One region of the Paenibacillus amylolyticus genome, then DNA from elsewhere that is predicted to be linked to it. Evidence: riboswitches for the same ligand, from Rfam matches in the RefSeq annotation. Region 1 holds a riboswitch; the other holds the start of a gene.

What was found. Region 1 has a riboswitch for FMN ahead of ribD (bifunctional diaminohydroxyphosphoribosylaminopyrimidine deaminase/5-amino-6-(5-phosphoribosylamino)uracil reductase RibD). Riboswitches for the same ligand answer to the same signal wherever they lie in the genome.
Region 2: linked by a shared signal. The riboswitch ahead of V6668_RS17410 (DMT family transporter) and the one ahead of ribD (bifunctional diaminohydroxyphosphoribosylaminopyrimidine deaminase/5-amino-6-(5-phosphoribosylamino)uracil reductase RibD) in region 1 are both predicted to bind FMN.

What each region holds. Positions count from the first base shown of each region.
Region 1 covers NZ_CP145892.1:4,391,290-4,400,052, reverse strand. The annotation lists gene V6668_RS19500 (peptidylprolyl isomerase) at 198-629, shown strand; gene V6668_RS19495 (hypothetical protein) at 759-2,048, shown strand; FMN riboswitch at 2,217-2,385, shown strand; gene ribD (bifunctional diaminohydroxyphosphoribosylaminopyrimidine deaminase/5-amino-6-(5-phosphoribosylamino)uracil reductase RibD) at 2,710-3,813, shown strand; gene ribE (riboflavin synthase) at 3,875-4,543, shown strand; gene V6668_RS19480 (bifunctional 3,4-dihydroxy-2-butanone-4-phosphate synthase/GTP cyclohydrolase II) at 4,576-5,808, shown strand; gene ribE (6,7-dimethyl-8-ribityllumazine synthase) at 5,911-6,378, shown strand; gene V6668_RS19470 (segregation and condensation protein A) at 6,483-7,283, shown strand; gene scpB (SMC-Scp complex subunit ScpB) at 7,252-7,908, shown strand; gene V6668_RS19460 (DUF2953 domain-containing protein) at 8,098-8,763, shown strand, end outside.
Region 2 covers NZ_CP145892.1:3,922,353-3,931,115, reverse strand. The annotation lists gene V6668_RS17420 (DUF1989 domain-containing protein) at 1-235, opposite strand, end outside; gene V6668_RS17415 (amidase) at 371-1,867, opposite strand; gene V6668_RS17410 (DMT family transporter) at 2,178-3,158, opposite strand; FMN riboswitch at 3,303-3,456, opposite strand; gene V6668_RS17405 (DinB family protein) at 3,541-4,041, opposite strand; gene V6668_RS17400 (CGNR zinc finger domain-containing protein) at 4,184-4,735, shown strand; gene V6668_RS17395 (amidohydrolase family protein) at 4,856-6,226, shown strand; gene V6668_RS17390 (amino acid permease) at 6,747-8,183, shown strand; gene V6668_RS17385 (hypothetical protein) at 8,443-8,763, shown strand, end outside.

The DNA.
Region 1 (8,763 bases):
AGTTGAAGCAGATGAAAAGGGAACTTCCTTTTTCGTCTGCTTTTTGCGTATTTAAGCTGATTCATGAAAAAAGTTGCCGTTTTTTTTGCGATCCAGACATTTTCGGTGTACACTAAGAAAAGTGCTGTAATGCTTGGCCCAGGGTCATGCGTTCTGGCACCATTAACGATGGTCAATACGAAAGGAGTCATTTACATATGGCGAAACAAGCGAAAATTAAATTGGCAAACGGCGGAGAAGTTCTGATCGATCTGTTCGATCAAGAAGCTCCAAACACAGTAGCAAACTTTGAGAAACTGGCTAATTCCGGTTTCTACAATGGTCTTACATTCCACCGCGTTATCCCGGGCTTTGTAGCTCAAGGCGGATGCCCTAACGGTAGCGGTGCAGGTGGCCCAGGTTACACAATCAACTGTGAAATTAACCCAAACAAACATGAGCGCGGAACACTTGCTATGGCACATGCTGGCCGTAACACAGGTGGAAGCCAGTTCTATATCTGCTACCAACCGCAACCACATTTGGATGGACAACATACTGTATTTGGTAAAGTAACTAAAGGTATGGAGTTCGTGGACGCTTTAGAAGGTAAAGACAAAATGGAAACTGTTGAAGTTGTAGAAGCTTAATACCTTCACCTTAACTGGATCCAAACATGAAGTGCTTCTCTTATAGAAGCACTTTTTTTATTTTTACATACTTCAAATCGATAATTAGAAAGGATGAATAAAACCTTGGATATGGTTACTCAGCTAAGCTTGTTAAAACAAATTTATAGTGAGCGCACGTTGTGGGATGAAGAATTGCAGGCATCGCGCCATGTCGTTCCGGATAGTCTATCCGTAAAGGATCGAGAAGCGCTTGAGACAGCCGGGCATGAACCGAATCGCTTTGTATGTCCGCAACATGATGAAACGATTACTGAGCTGAAAAAAGTTGCGAATCAATGGACGATCAATGATGCAGCGCAGGCCTTTGTATCCTCTTTGTGGTCAGCACCCATGATCTGGCGCTCGTTGCTTACGGGCAAGCTTATTGCGAGCAGTATGCCAAGTCATGAACATACGCCATATCCATCTTCGAACACTTGTAAGATCTGCGGATTAAGTGTAGATCAAGCAACCGACACAACGCTGCAATGGTATTGGCGGATGACCAATGGAACCCCGTTGGACGGTGATCCTTTTGGATGCGTGTTGGCACTTCGAGAGCTGGCTACCGCACAGGAGCTTCCAATACCCAATGAGTACGACCGCTGGACATTCCGTGCGGTGTTAACGGTGCTGCGCGAATTACCTCCCAAAACACGTTACAGCAAGGCAGCAGTAGCGCTCAAGAAGGAACGTCTTTTGCCTACACAGAAGGAATATGCTTACCGTGATTTGCTTGAGACGTTAGCTCTGATTGGCATATTGGATACGCCGGAACATCCCGGAATGATCACGGAATTCACCTCTTATATGCAGCGTGACGCACGCCCCAATGTGCGGGTGGAAGTGCAGGCCCCTCTGGCGTGGTGGGACTCATCTGTCGGAATTAATGAGAACAACCTGAACAAGATATTTCATGATTTTGATCTGAATAATATATCTCTTGCGGATAAGCCTGATGAGAGTCCAGCTCTAAAGGACACGATCTTAGGGGCATTGGAGAAGAAGAGAAGTGTTCGTGGAAAAGTACCAAAGGCATCTCCTGATGCAGGTACCGGGGAGGTACAGTCTGGCGATGTGTATGCTGTTCGGGTCCGAGAAGGTGTATGGGTGACTGTATATTGTCATGAAGTCAGAGACAAGCGCGTCATCGTTGAATATCTGGATGGTGTCTTTCCAGAGATGCCGGGTAAAGCAGATTTGCATGGGACGTTTCGACCGAGAGCGAATGGACGCTGGAAATGCTCGGCTATTGCGATCGATTCCACAAGTTGGGTCAGAAGGGTGGCAAGAGAGTTCCCGCTTCCGACTTCGCCCCTGCAAGAACCTGATCGCACTCCATTCCATAATGCCAAAGAATTAAAGCATATGGCGAGCTGGTGTTTTCCTGATATGTAGAATGATACGATGGATGTGAAATGTGCCTCCAAGCAAAAACCGTGCCTCCTTGAGAGGAAGCGGTTTTTTGTTGTTTCTTAGCTTATTAAAAGTTAGTATGTGACAAAAAGGAACAAAAAACAATTGATTTTTTGGCATTAAAGTGCTAACATCCAAGTAATAACGAAAGCAATCCTTCAGGGCAGGGTGCAATTCCCTACCGGCGGTGATGCAGGAAGTGTAAGGACCTATGTGTCCAGCACTTGATGCAAAGTCCGTGACCTGTCTGCCATTGGCAGATGGCTGATCTGGTGTAATTCCAGAACCGACAGTATAGTCTGGATGGGAGAAGGAGAGGTGCAGACCTAACAGGTTTGCATTCAGCAGGAGTATTGCTGCACAGTCACGATTTTATGATGTCTTGCACTGTGCAGGGAAGATCCGGATACGCCGGACAGTTCCATACATATGCCGCACTATAAAAGCTCTTTACCTGTAAATGATGTTCATTAAGGTATGTGTCTATTTTCACTTGCCCGAAATGAAGTTTTGGGCAAAGTGTTGGCGTGCTGTATCCATTTCACTCCTGCTGGTGACATTTGTCTCTCATCATCCCCATCGAACTGATTGTTCGACGGGGATTTTTTAATAAACAAGACTTTAAACCGCGGGGTGAACGGATTTGGAAATGATCAATGATGAATTTTATATGGCACTGGCATTGGATATGGCGGAACGAGCACAGGGACAGACGGGGATTAATCCGGTTGTTGGATGTGTAGTTGTGAAAGAAGGCCGTATTGTAGGCCTGGGGAGCCATCTGAAACGTGGAACCGGTCATGCAGAGGTGCATGCACTTAACATGGCAGGCAGTGATGCAGAGGGAAGTACGGTATACGTTACACTTGAGCCTTGTAGTCATTATGGCAAGACGCCACCTTGTAGTGAACGTCTGATTCATGAAAAGGTGAAACGTGTTGTGGTATGTTGTGAAGATCCAAATCCGCAAGTATCCGGCAGGGGTATAAGCATGCTTCGTCAACAAGGCATTGAAGTTGAAGTTGGCGTACTGCGTGAGCGAGGAAGACGCATGAATGAAAAATTCATTAAGTTTATTACAACGGGTCTACCTTTTGTGACACTGAAAACGGCTACTACTTTGGATGGGAAAATTGCTACTCGCAGCGGAGACAGCAAGTGGATCTCTAACGAGCCCGCTCGTGAGATTGTGCATGCCCTTCGTCATCGTCACCAGGGAATCATGGTTGGCGTCGACACGGTAATCGCCGATAATCCGGAACTTACTACCCGTTTGCAAGTCGAAGGCATTAGTCCAGTGCGCATTGTAGTGGATTCCAAGTTACGTCTTCCCGTAGGTGCCAAAATGGTTAAGGATGGTCTTGCTCCAACATGGGTGCTGACAACAGACGAAGCCAGTCCTGAAGCTGCTGAACGTTTGGAAGCCTACGGCGTCGAGATTATACGCTGTGGTCCTGGACCACGTGTGGATCTGTTGAGCGGACTTAGCAAGTTGGGTGAACGTGATATAGGATCAATTTTGCTTGAAGGTGGAGGCACCTTGAATGGAGCCATGCTGGAGGCAAGGTTGGTCGATCGACTGCTCATGTTTATCGCTCCGAAGATTGTAGGCGGTTATGATACACCTGGAAGCTTCCGCTTCGAGGGTGTGGAACGTATGAATCAGGCGATTCAATTGAATCAGTTGGAGATCGAACAAGTTGGAGATAATATCAGCATTGGCGGTATTCCGGTGTGGCCTGAATAAATAAATGGATTTGAAAGTAGAAAGTTAGGTTCTTTATAACTTGAAAAAGGGAGGCGGCGGCATGTTTACCGGTTTGGTGGAAGAAGTTGGTCAGATCCGGCGTATTGGTCGGAAAGGCGAAGCGATGGTCCTGAATATCGGAGCTTCCGCCATTATGGACGATCTGAAGATTGGTGATAGTGTAGCAGTGAACGGCGTGTGCTTAACTGCGACAACGCTCGAAGGTGGAGGTTTTACCGCCGATGTAATGCCTGAAACCTATCGCCATACCAATCTCAGTCAGCTGCAATCTGGCAGTAAAGTTAATCTGGAGCGGGCCATGCAATCAGGCGGTCGTTTTGGCGGCCATATCGTTCAGGGCCATGTTGATGGTACTGGAGTGATCGGCAGTATAACACGTGATCAGAATGCAATTGTGTTTGAGATCAAGCCTGATGATCACCAGTTGTTCAAATATCTGATCCCCAAAGGATCAGTTACACTGGATGGCATTAGCTTGACCGTTGTCCATACATCGGATACCGCATTCACGGTTTCCATTATCCCGCATACCATTGGTGAAACTGTACTAAATGTGAAAAAGACAGGGGATACCATTAATATCGAATGCGATATTTTGGGCAAATATGTGGATCATCTGCTCCAGTATGGGAGAGGACATCGGGAGACGGGTGCTGGCAAGCCGCGCAGTATCAGTGAAGATTTTCTCTCCAATCACGGATTTGCATAAATAGAGAACAGAAATTAACTGGAGGTGGACCAATGTCAGAACAATCCATTCTGGACACAATAGAAGAAGCCATATATGATCTCATGCGTGGTAAACCCGTCATTGTTGTGGATGATGAAGATCGGGAGAATGAAGGCGATTTTATTGCTTTGGCCGAAAAGGCGACGCCTGAAGTCATTAATTTCATGATTACTGAAGGTAGAGGTCTGGTCTGTGTTCCGATTACACAACAACGTGCGGACGAACTTAACCTGAAACCGATGGTTCAACAAAATACGGATTTCCATGGAACAGCCTTCACCGTCTCTGTGGATCACAAAGATACAACAACAGGTATCTCGGCACATGAACGCTCTATTACCGTGAAAGGTCTGATCGATCCTGAAGCGAAAGCCGGAGACTTCCGTAAGCCTGGTCACATGTTCCCGCTGATTGCAAAAGACGGCGGTGTACTTCGGCGTGCCGGACATACGGAAGCGGCTGTAGATCTCGCTATCATGTGTGGTTCCTACCCTGCTGGCGTTATCTGTGAAGTGATTAAGGAAGATGGCACGATGGCCAGACTTCCGGATCTGCAGGAGATTGCCCGCAAACATGATCTGAAGCTGATCAGTATTCAGGACATGATTCGTTACCGTAACGAAAAAGAGCAGCTGGTTCAACGTGAAGTAGCTGTGCGTATGCCAACGGACTTTGGTGAGTTTCAAGCGGTGGCTTATACAAATGCTGTGGACAATAAGGAACATGTGGCTCTGGTCAAAGGAGAAATTGATGGTTCGAAACCTGTGCTTGTACGAGTGCACTCTGAATGTTTGACAGGTGATGTATTCCATTCTCATCGTTGTGACTGTGGTCCGCAGTTTGATGCAGCACTCAAACAGATTCACGAGGAAGGCAATGGTGTACTGCTTTATATGAGACAAGAGGGTCGGGGTATTGGCCTGATCAACAAACTCAAAGCCTATAAGCTGCAAGAGGAAGGTATGGATACTGTTGATGCAAACCTGAGTTTGGGTTTTGCTGCTGACTTGCGTGATTACGGAATTGGCGCTCAAATTCTGAAAGACCTTGGGGTTCGTCAGATCAGACTGCTAACTAACAACCCTCGTAAAATTAAAGGCCTTGAAGGATATGGACTTGAAGTCGTAGAGCGTGTCGCGATCCAGATGGAGGAGAACGAGGACAATACGGTGTATCTTCATACCAAGCAAGCCAAGCTGGGGCATATGCTCAAGTTTGATGATATCGAGCAGAACGAACAGTAAATATATTTTAGATGAATAACGTTCACCATGTAATTTATGGAAGAGATTACTTAGGGATTTCCGTTACTTACATTACATTATACCGTTAGGGAGATGACTTGAATGCCACAATTTTTTGAAGGACATTTAGTATCAGAAGGATCCAGATATGGAGTTGTCGTTGGACGTTTTAACGAATTCATTACCAGTAAATTGCTTAGCGCAGCACTCGATGCATTCAAACGTCACGGCGTTCAGGATGATGAAGTGGATGTAGCCTGGGTTCCAGGTGCGTTCGAAATCCCTTTGATTGCGCAGAAAATGGCGGAGAGCGGCAAGTATGATGCAGTGATTACCCTGGGAACCGTTATTCGTGGATCAACTACGCATTACGATTATGTGTGCAACGAGATGGCTAAAGGGGTAGCAGCAATTAACCTGAAAACTGGCGTGCCTACGATCTTTGGACTGGTTACAACAGAAAATATTGAACAAGCGATTGAACGTGCCGGAACCAAAGCGGGTAACAAAGGTTGGGATGCAGCTACGGCGGCAATTGAGATGGCAAACTTGACGAAACAGCTAAAATAGTGCTTATTTAATAGTAGTGCCCTGCTCTGCGCAGACGAACACGGGAAACCGGATTCGGACGGCTTAGCAGGGTTTTGTATTTTTCTGGCGGGAGGATTCGTCTAGTGACGGTAGTTACATACAAACTGGAGACTTTTGAAGGGCCTTTGGATCTGTTGCTTCATCTGATTGATAAGGCTGAAATTCATATCCAGGATATTCCCATCAGCGATATTACCGATCAATACATGGCGTATCTGCATTCGATGCAGGAACTGGAACTGGATATTACGAGTGAATTTCTGGTCATGGCAGCAACATTGCTGGCGATCAAGAGCAAACTTTTATTGCCCAAACCACCGGTCATTGAGGACTTCGAGGATTATGATTTTATGGAAGAAGAAGATTATGATCCACGTGCAGAGCTGATTGCACGTCTGATAGAATATCGCAAATACAAGGGAATTGCGCGTCATCTTCATGAACGGGAGTGGGAACGCAGCCTTATATTTTCCAAAGAGCCCGAGGATCTGCGCCCCTATATGCCCGTAGAAGCCCAATCGAATCCGGTTGAGGGTTTACACACCTCTGACCTGATTGCAGCCTTTCAGAAGGCGCTACGTAAGGCTGAGAAGCGCACAACCGTAACCCGGATCAAACGGGATGAAATATCGGTTAAGGACCGGATACGGGATGTCATCGGCGCTTTGGAAAGTATGGGGCCGGGAGGCAGGCTGTTATTCTCCAAGTTGATGGATGAACATATCTATCGCCATGAGATTGTTGTCACTTTTCTGGCGGTGCTGGAACTGATGAAGATGAAGCAGATTGTCTGTTATCAGGAACGGATGTTTGAGGATATCGTTATGGAGTGGAGAGGGGAAACAAAGAATCATGGATTTTCCGAAATTGAAATCGATTATTGAAGGCCTGCTGTTTTTGTCCGGAGAAGAAGGTCTGAGTATCAAACAAATCGCCGAGATCGTTGACCAGCGAGTGGAGCTTGTAACGGATGCGATTGAGGAGATGATTCATGAATTTTCACAGCAGGGACGAGGTGTACAGATTCTCAAGATCGCTGGTGTAGTTCAGTTGGGCACCTTGCCTGACCACGCTGTATATTTCGAGAAACTGGCATACTCTCCCGCACGCACGTCCTTATCCCAAGCGGCTCTGGAGACGCTGGCCATTGTAGCGTACCGGCAGCCCATTACACGGGTAGAGATTGAGGAAATCCGCGGTGTAAAATCGGAGCGGGCCATCCATACGCTTGTGAATAAGGATCTAATTATTGAAGTGGGACGAGCCGAGGCGATCGGACGACCAATTCTGTACGGAACGACCAAGTCATTCCTGGATTATTTCGGATTGGCAACAATTAAAGACCTTCCGGAACCAGGCTTGTTCGAAGATTCCGAAAACCTGGAGGAAGAGACACAACTATTATTCAACAAACTGGATTTGCAACAACTGGAACCGGAAAGTGCTGATCCGGCGGATGACCTAAGTCATATCGACAACGAAGACGATAATACGGATTCATCATTCTAATTTGCAAATTAATACTAACCGACACCCATCAGTGGAGTCGGTTTTTTTGTGCATTGTTCTTAGATAAATGGTGTGTAAAACATTTTCCAAACAAATATTAAATGGGATTTTTAGGTCAGACGTGAATTTTTTCCTATTCAGAGTGCCATACTAGACGAGAAAAGAATTGAGGGCTTGGAGGTAAGGCCTGTGTGGATTTGGCTTGGAGGAATCGGTTTGTTGTTCGCATTGCTGATTGCCGCAGTCCTCATCTCAAATGTTCATGTACATTTTACATTCAGTAAACATAAAAGTGATGATTACGCCAATATTAATGTTCGTCTTCTCTATGGAATTGTGCGGATTAACTATGAGATCCCGAGTATTGTTTTTCGCAATATGAAGGAAGGTTTTCTGGTCAAGACCGAACAATCCATGAATCATTCGAGAGGCGAGGCCCAGGGAAGCGAGCGGGTCAACAAACGCAAAGTCAAGAAGTGGGCTAAAGATGTGAAAATTATGCTTAGGGCAACGGACGCGCTCAAGCTGTGGCTGAAGCAAACACTTACACGCGTACATATGACCCAACTGTCCTGGGCTACCCACATCGGCGTTGGTGATGCAGCATATACAGCGGTGCTGACGGGCTGGGTGTGGAGTATCAAGTCCATTATTATTGGTTTTCTCACCTATCAGATCCGCTTTGATGAAACACCTGTGCTTCAGGTTATGCCGGTATGGTCCGATGAAATGGAATTTAGAACGGAACTTGATTTCAGAGTGAAAATTCGGATTACAGCCGTCCTGATCGCTGGAGTTACACTACTCACCCGTGTGCTTCAAGTCGAAGGCGGATGGCGGATGTGGTTCAAGCTT
Region 2 (8,763 bases), 470 kb from region 1:
ATTGATTGGAATACACAAATTGTCCTGGTTTAATGCGATAAGTACGCAATACGTCCATTGTCACGCCGGGGTCCAAGCGATGGTTAGCATCCGTAGCATCGTATGCCACAAAATCAATGACTTGTTGTCCCTCCAGATCAGTTATGCGTAGTAAAGAACCCTTGTTTACTTTCAGGGCATATCCCGTTTTGGCTGGGATACGATAAGACTGTTTATGGCGCTGATTCGTATTCATCCGTCACATTCCTCCGCTACTTTTTGCTTTCAGTATGCGGAGCAGATGAAGCTTTCATGCACTGTTATGGCGCCGTACTCTACTCAGGCAGGAACATCCAATGGTGAATTTAAACACAAACCACATTATATGCCTTTATGCTGGGAACAGTGGATTACCTCTCATTCCGATCCAGAGGTCTGATTGTTCAAGCTGTCCAGCTAGATGTAATAACCAATCTTCACGTCCCTTGGTTGCCATCACTTGAACGCCCATTGGCAACCCTTCAGGTGTCATATGCAGAGGTACACTGATCGCAGGCTGGCCTGTCAGATTTGCGAGCTGGGTGAACGGTGTATACGTAAGACTTGGCTCAAACATTTCATAGATGAGTTGCTGCTGCTGGGTCTTGTCCAATTCACTAATTCGCATCAGATTACGGATTTGTTCGTCATGAGGCGTTAATTCACCAATCTTAGGCGCAGGAAAAGCATTAACAGGTGTGACGTAGAAGTCATAACGCTCGAACAAAGTGGACATCTGGGCTGCAGCTACATCCCATTCAGCTAAGCTATGTACAAATTCCGCAGCGGACACCTTTTTGCCTGCTTCAGCCAGAACCCAAGATTCAATCTCCATATCATCGGAGGTCAGAGCCCGGCCCAAGGATCGTTCCATGGAAGAGATCATCGCGGCCATCTCACCGCTGTTCATCATGTAATAATTCTCCATCAACCGAACTCCGTTGACGGGACTCAGTTTTTCTTCAACATGATGACCTTGTTCTTCCAACCAGCGCACGAGCTTGTATACAGATTCTTTGGCTTCTGCGCTGACAGGTGTACCCACGGGTGAATCCGTTGTGTATGCAATTTTCAGTTTGCGTTGATGTGGGTAGCTCATATCAGCCAAGTAACTGCCTGGAAAGAGTGGAGCATGGAACGCAGCTTCGGGCTGAATGACTTGTAACGTATCAAGCAATGCAGCACTGTCCCGAACCGAGCGAGAGAGGGCGAAATCAATCGATGCGCCTTGCCATTGACGACCAACTCCAGGCCCCACAGGTGTCCGTCCACGCGTTGGTTTTAATCCAAACAATCCGCTAAAGGAAGCCGGGATACGAATCGAACCTCCTCCGTCACTGGCTCCCGCAAGAGGAACAATACCTGAAGCTACAGCGGAAGCGGCACCACCACTTGAACCACCTGGGGAATGATTGATATTCCATGCATTGCGAGTTGGACCATGAAGACGGGGCTCGGTAATATTTTTTAAACCAAATTCAGGCGTATTGGTATGTCCTATGAAGATAAAGCCTGCATCACGGAGTCGAGTGACAAAATTGGAATTGCGTAATGCCCGATGCTCGCTGAACAAACGTGAGCCTGAAGTCAGAAATTCACCTTCCAAGGATTGCGAGATATCTTTCAGGAGCAGGGGAACACCGGCAAAAGGTTGTTCTCCAGGGAGAACCAAACCGGCTTCCTCCCGTGCGCGAGATTCATATGTACGAATAACCGCATTAAGTTGCGGATTCACTTCTTCAAGGCGTGCAAACGCCGCTTCAAGCATTTCAACCGGGGATACTTCCCGGGATCGGATCAGTTCAGCCAAACCTACGGCGTCGTAGGAGGTATATGAGAATGAAGACATCATGATCGTTCCTCTCTGAATATAATTCATCTGTTTATTCCATATGTCATCGTACCACCGGATTAGATAAAAGACAAAACATAGATGAATCGTAGTGCGATGATATCATACTCGTTATGAGGTTGGAGGGAAAAGAGGGGGATTTGCATTTGCGATATAGAAATAAAGCACAGGGTTAATAGCCCATATTGCTAATTGAGACAATGATCGAGTCATGGAAATAAAAAACCACTGCTCATCTAATTTGATGTGCAATGGTTTTATTTTGTATTTGACTATTTGTTTATATGTGAACCTCAGATATATCCACTTACTCTGTACGCAGCTTTGGTGCAGCATCGGCCGCAGTTGATGATCTTTCCTGCTGTCTGGAGATGGCGAAGAGTGCCACCCAGATCAGAATAAAACCAAGCAATTGCTCCCATGTAATCAGTGTACGGAAAGCAATCCAGTTCACCAACACACCCGCCATCGGGAAGCTAAGCTCCGCGAGAGTTGCAACAGAGGCTTTGGTTGACGACAGACCTTTGTAATACAACAGAAGACTGAGCAGTCCTGGTAACAATGCCTGACCGAGAATGTTGAGGATGACAGCGGTCTGTTCACCCGTTCCGGACGGAAACGTCCATGCCGCACCTTCGTTCCACGTCATAAAGATCAGGAGCGGGAGAGCAACGACAAAGCGCAGGGAGGTGACGGTTTCGTAACGCGCCTGACCCAGCATCAATCGTCCCATAACGGTTGAACCTCCCCATAAGGCAGCAGCCCCAAGGGATAACAAGCTTCCAGCATGAATCCAGTTGTCCCAGTTACCTAATGGCAATGTGAAGCCAAATGTAAGCAGGTACGTTCCTGCTAATGCTATGAAGAACAATCCACCGAAGCGACGAGGCAACGTTTCTTTCAATAACAGTTTAGCCAGCACGATAGCGAAGAGTGGTTGCATTTTTTGCAATAAAAGCACCGTATTCGGATCGTTATGTGTTAGTGCCATGGTGAACAATACCGTTGCGAGTGCTGATCCTCCCCATGAGATAAAAATCACGGCAATCCAGTGGCGAGCGCGCAGGTTTTTCAGGTCAGCTCGAAATTTCCACAGTACGGGAATGGCAATAAGACTGACGATGATATGTTCCACCAGTACAATCTGCGTGGATGTCATCGTGTTTAGCAAAATAATGCGGAAGAGTGGGTCGACACCCCATAAAGCGGCGCCGAGAACTACAAGCCAGAATCCGGTATTACTTCGTTCCTTGCGGTAAACCGTTGATGCTGCTGATGTCTTTTCCATATTCAGGACTCCTTCGTCAGAACACGGAATCTTCAGTTGGCAAAATCGACAAAAGCCCCCGTTTTGGTATATACCAAATAAACGGGGGCTCATCCAAGGACATGCGTCAGGAAAGAGGCCTTCCCGTGAACGGCATGTCAATGTGTTGATCTTCTCTCATCCGGACTGTACCGTCGGCCTTGGATTCACACCAAGTCAGTCGCTGAATGTCCTTCGTTAAGAACAATTAGCGAGTCGCGGGCTGGTTCCGAAGAACATCACCGCCGGTTGGGAATTGCACCCTACCCCGAAGATCCTATTCAATTATATAGTGTGTTGAACAAGCTGTAACATTAATAAGTTCATCTTATTCCTGTAAGCGCTAGCAGTTCAAGCATTTTTTTTAGAAAACGATTTTCCAGCTTCCTTGCTGTCTGCGAAGGAGCACGATCTGGCCTGCGTGATACACATCATGGAGTACCCAGCGAGCCAGTTCGTGTGCCCATTTCTCTTCGGAGTCCATATATGCGGCTTCAAGATCAGACTCTTGTAGTGCAGCTAATTGATCTCGCAACTGCTGGGCTAATCGAGTTGTACCTTGCATCAGTGTATTCCAACCAGCTGCATCCGTTGCATCTCCCGGATTCCCAAATGTGTATTCATTGGAGTCTACAGCAGGAAGGGTAGGCTCCTTACCTTGCATGCGACATAATAAGCGATGGTTGTAATAATACATATGGTTAACCAACTGCCAGATGCTTAATCCCCCTGAGGGTGGAATCCAGGCTGCTTGTTCTGCTGTAAGGCCCTCCAAGGATTTCGACAAAGGTACAATCCAATTACATTGATCCCAAGTATCATCCTTTTGAATAAGTAACACATCTAGTGCTGTTGTGTTCGTCATTGCCTTTTCCTCCTTGCGTATAATTGTGATAGGTGATGTAACTAGCTAAAACTGATTAATGAGGTTACACTTAATATAACACATCAAAGATGAGTTGTAACCTTCTTTGTTTAATTAGATGGTTACATAAACGGAGGTATATATGGACAGATTATGGACCGATTTTGTAAACAGCGATTATCACGATTGGCGTGGGGGAGATCGATCGGAGGACAGACTCGGGAAGGCGAGCTGGCAGCGAGATTTTCTGGAACGATGGCAACTTAACGCTGCTGTCCCTGCATCTCCAGAAGATGAGTTGTCGATGAGAAATTTCAGGAATGAATTGATAGCTCTTGGAGCCCGCTTGTCTTCAGGAGCATCATTAACGGATATAGAAAAACAATGGTTGAACGACGTTATGGAAGCAGGGCATGTGAGAAGAAGATTGAATACAATTGATCAGGAACTGAAACTCCAACTGGTAGCTGTGGAAGCTCATTGGCATCAGGTTATGGCTGAAGTAGCTGCTGATTTTGCTTTGACTTTGGTGGAGGGAGAAGGGGGCAGGATTCGGATCTGTGATAATTCGGATTGTCGCTGGATGTTCTATGATGATACCCGAAGCAGAACACAGAAGTACTGTGATGATAAGATGTGTGGCAATCTGATGAAGGTTAGAAGATTTCGGGCGAAACGCAAATCCCAAAATTGATAAATACTAACAATAACTATATAATGTATATATACTAGCGAAAAAATAGTCAGAAGCAGTACGGATTCGTAAGCAGGATGTGATCGTCTTTCAAACCAAAATAGATGGGAGATGTTTCTTGTGCGGACAAGTTATCTGTTGAAAAATGGCTGTGTGTTGTCGATGGATGCTAAAGTTGGACAGTATAAGAGGGCGGACGTTCTGATTCAGGATTCACTGATCATGGCGGTTCAGCCCGACCTCGATATTCCGGATGCGGAGATCATTGATGCTTCATCGATGATTATTATACCTGGGCTGGTGGACACGCATCGGCATATGTGGGAATCACTTGTCAAAACAGCTGGAACCAACTGGTCGTTACCAGTTTATTTGCAAAATCTCTATTATGGTGCGATGGGAAGCAAGCTCCGCCCACAAGATAGTTATATTGCCAATCTGCTCGGTTCCTTGGAAGCGCTTAACGCAGGAGTGACGACAGTAATGGATTGGAGCATGCCATATTCCCCTGACCATACGGATGAACTGATTCGTGGACTTCAGGATGCTGGCATTCGGGCGGTATTTGCTCACGGAGTACCTGGTGAGACGGACTACTGGAATCGGGATAGTCAACTCACATATTCGAATAATGATGTGAGAAGAGTCAAAGAACGTTATTTTTCATCACGGGATCAATTGCTTACTTATGGGCTTGCCATTCGTGGTCCGGAGTTCAGTCATTGGGATACAACCGTGAAAGAGATCGAGCTAGCACAAGAACTGGATGCGATCTGTTCCATGCATGCCGGATTTGGCAGTTGGGGATCTGTGGATCGCTCGATCAGTCACTTGTACGAAGCGGGACTGTTAAGTCCACGGGTGAATATCGTTCATGGTAACACCATGGGCATGGATGAATACAAAATGCTGGCAGATAGCGGCGCTTCCTTGTCGGTCACACCTGAGGTTGAAATGATGATGGGGCATGGATATCCGGCCACCGGCTATTTTCTTGAACATGGAGGAACACCTACACTTGGTGTAGATGTAGTGACGTCTACAGGCGGAGATATGTTCTCGCAGATGAAGTTTGCACTTCAAGCTGAACGATCCAGAGCCAATGAACAACTTTTGCAGCAGGGTGAGATGCCTGGTGAGTTGAACTTGCAGTCCAGCCAAGTACTGAGATTTGCAACTTCAGCTGGTGCCCAAGCGTTGGGATTGGAGCAGAAGGTGGGTACGTTGACCCCAGGGAAAGAAGCGGATCTGATCATGATTCGTACCACCGATCTGAATATGTTCCCCGTTCATGATCCAATCGGCGCTGTTGTGCAATTTGCCAATCCATCCAACGTGGATACGGTCTTTGTGGCAGGTAGACTCGTGAAGAGAGAGGGTAAGCTGTTGAATGTTGATCTGGATGCGATTCGTCATGCGGCGATGCAGAGCAAAGATTATTTGTTAACCCAATACAGGATGTCAGATGCAGAGAGAATTGCTTTCTCATAATTTACTTTTTCATAAAAACCTGAAATGAAGTCAGTTCGTATTTTTATATACACCTCTACCTATAGTAAAAAATAAAGGGCCGCATAATGATATGTGGCTCTTTTACATGCCTTCATATCGTGGAATTAGACAGGATAAGGTAGGAAGGGACAGCGAAAAAAGACGAAAAGAGCTCTCTTTTTCTTAACTTCATATAACAAGGTATATAAGATGTTTTTTACGGAAAAATAGGCTCATAAAAACTGCGCATAATATAAATTATACGCAGTTTTGTTTTAAATCCATTTTCATATTCATCCACGTGCAACAGATCATGATAAATTTCGCGGAAAAAGAACAAAATAAGTGATCCACAAAAATAAATTTAACCAAGCAACGCGATAACGTGTAGAATTCGATAGGTTTTTATAGGTGATCGATAAGATAGAACAAATGACTTTTTCATAGAACAGATGGGAAGCCATCCAATCGCTGCTACATCCATAGCACATTCAAGATTCATGACGAGAGGAACATGACTATGCGTGAGAACAAACAACGATCTTCATTATTTCGTAAAAAACCAATTGCCTCAGCGGGTGATAACAGCAGTGCATTGAAACGGGCGCTCGGTCCGTTGGACTTAACCACACTTGGCGTAGGTGCCATTATCGGCACAGGGATTTTTGTGCTGACCGGTGTAGCTGCCGCAACGTATGCTGGCCCTGGCCTTGTACTGTCATTTTTACTGGCAGGTATCATATGTGCATTCGCAGCATTGTGTTACTCGGAATTTGCATCAAGCATACCGGCATCGGGTAGTGCGTACACGTATAGTTATACGGCTTTTGGCGAAGTGATTGCCTGGATTTTGGGATGGGATCTGATATTGGAGTATGGATTCGCAAGTGCGGCGGTAGCCAGTGGGTGGTCAGGATATTTCCAGACGTTATTGTCCGGATTCGGATTGGAGTTACCTCATGCGCTTACGAGTGCGTTCAGCCCGGAAAAAGGGACTTATTTTGACATCACGGCTGCGGTCATAACGTTAATTATTACTTTCCTGCTTACCCGAGGAGTGAAGGAAGCTGCTCGTGCGAACGGTATCATGGTAGCGATTAAAATTATTGTTGTGCTGATCTTTATTGGTGTTGGTGTCTTTTATGTGGAGCCAACCAACTGGCAGCCATTTTTGCCTTTTGGTATCTCAGGTGTAACAGCTGGAGCAGCAACCGTATTTTTTGCTTACATCGGATTTGATGCGGTCTCCACAGCGGCAGAAGAAGTTAAGCAGCCACAGCGGGATTTGCCGATTGGAATTATTGCGTCACTGGCAATCTGTACCGTTCTCTACATTGTTGTATCGTTGATCCTCACTGGGATTGTGCCTTATAACATGTTGAATGTAAGTGATCCGGTTGCGTTTGCATTTGAATTTGTTCAATTGAAGGGATTGTCCTGGATTGTATCTCTTGGAGCGATTGCCGGCATTACGACCGTATTGCTGGTCATGATGTATGGTCAGACACGTTTGCTCTATTCCATGTCTCGTGATGGACTACTGTCTCCGGTCTTCTCCAAGGTTAGTGGCAAGAGTCAGACACCAGCGGTAGGAACATGGGTTGCAGGCATTATCGTGGCTCTTTTCTCCGGGTTCATCTCGTTGGGACATTTGGCGGAGCTTACGAACATCGGAACGTTGTTTGCTTTTGCAGTTGTAAGTCTGGGCATTATTGTGTTGCGTAAAAATAACCCTGATCTCAAACGCGGATTCCGCGTTCCACTTGTGCCACTGATTCCGATTCTGAGTGCATTGGGTTGTGTATACTTAATGACACGCCTTGCAGCGCTGACATGGATTACGTTTTTTGCTTGGTTGATCATCGGATTAATTATCTACTTTGCGTATGGAAGGCATTACAGTCATCTGAATCCGGCACGCCGGATCTCGAGTGCTTTCAGAGCAAAGGATAAATAGATTAGTCGAGAACGTTTTTAACAGAGTACATCTTCATTTTTCCTCATTTCGTATCGCTTAGGCGAAGCGGGATGGGGATTTTTTTATATAGAAAGATAAAGGAAGATAACAGCAGGGGAAGGTTGGGATTTTCTTCATATATGGGTAAGTAATTAGGGACGTGACGAACTTAATCACGGGGGCGGGGTTGCGGCTAAGCCAAATATGAAATATATTTGGGGATGTGACATGCCATCAGACATAAGAGAGGGGATGTATCATGAACACACCATTACATACGAATTCAGATCATCAAAAAGCAGCTTTTGGATTTGCACTAGCTGACTCATCCGTACTTGCAGAGGCGCAATTAATTGTTTCACAATTAGGACGTGAAGACGGATTGCAGTTGGATATTGATCCGCAGCGCCTTCTGAAGGATGGACGTAAGGTATCTGTCATTGCACAACAGTTGGACTCACCGGTCAATCGTCAGGATGCCAATATCATCTATGGTCAGGAGCTGGCATACGTGCAGTATGCTGTTAACCTGAAACCGGATAGCTCAATCTCCATTGCATCTATTGAAGGCGTTGTACAG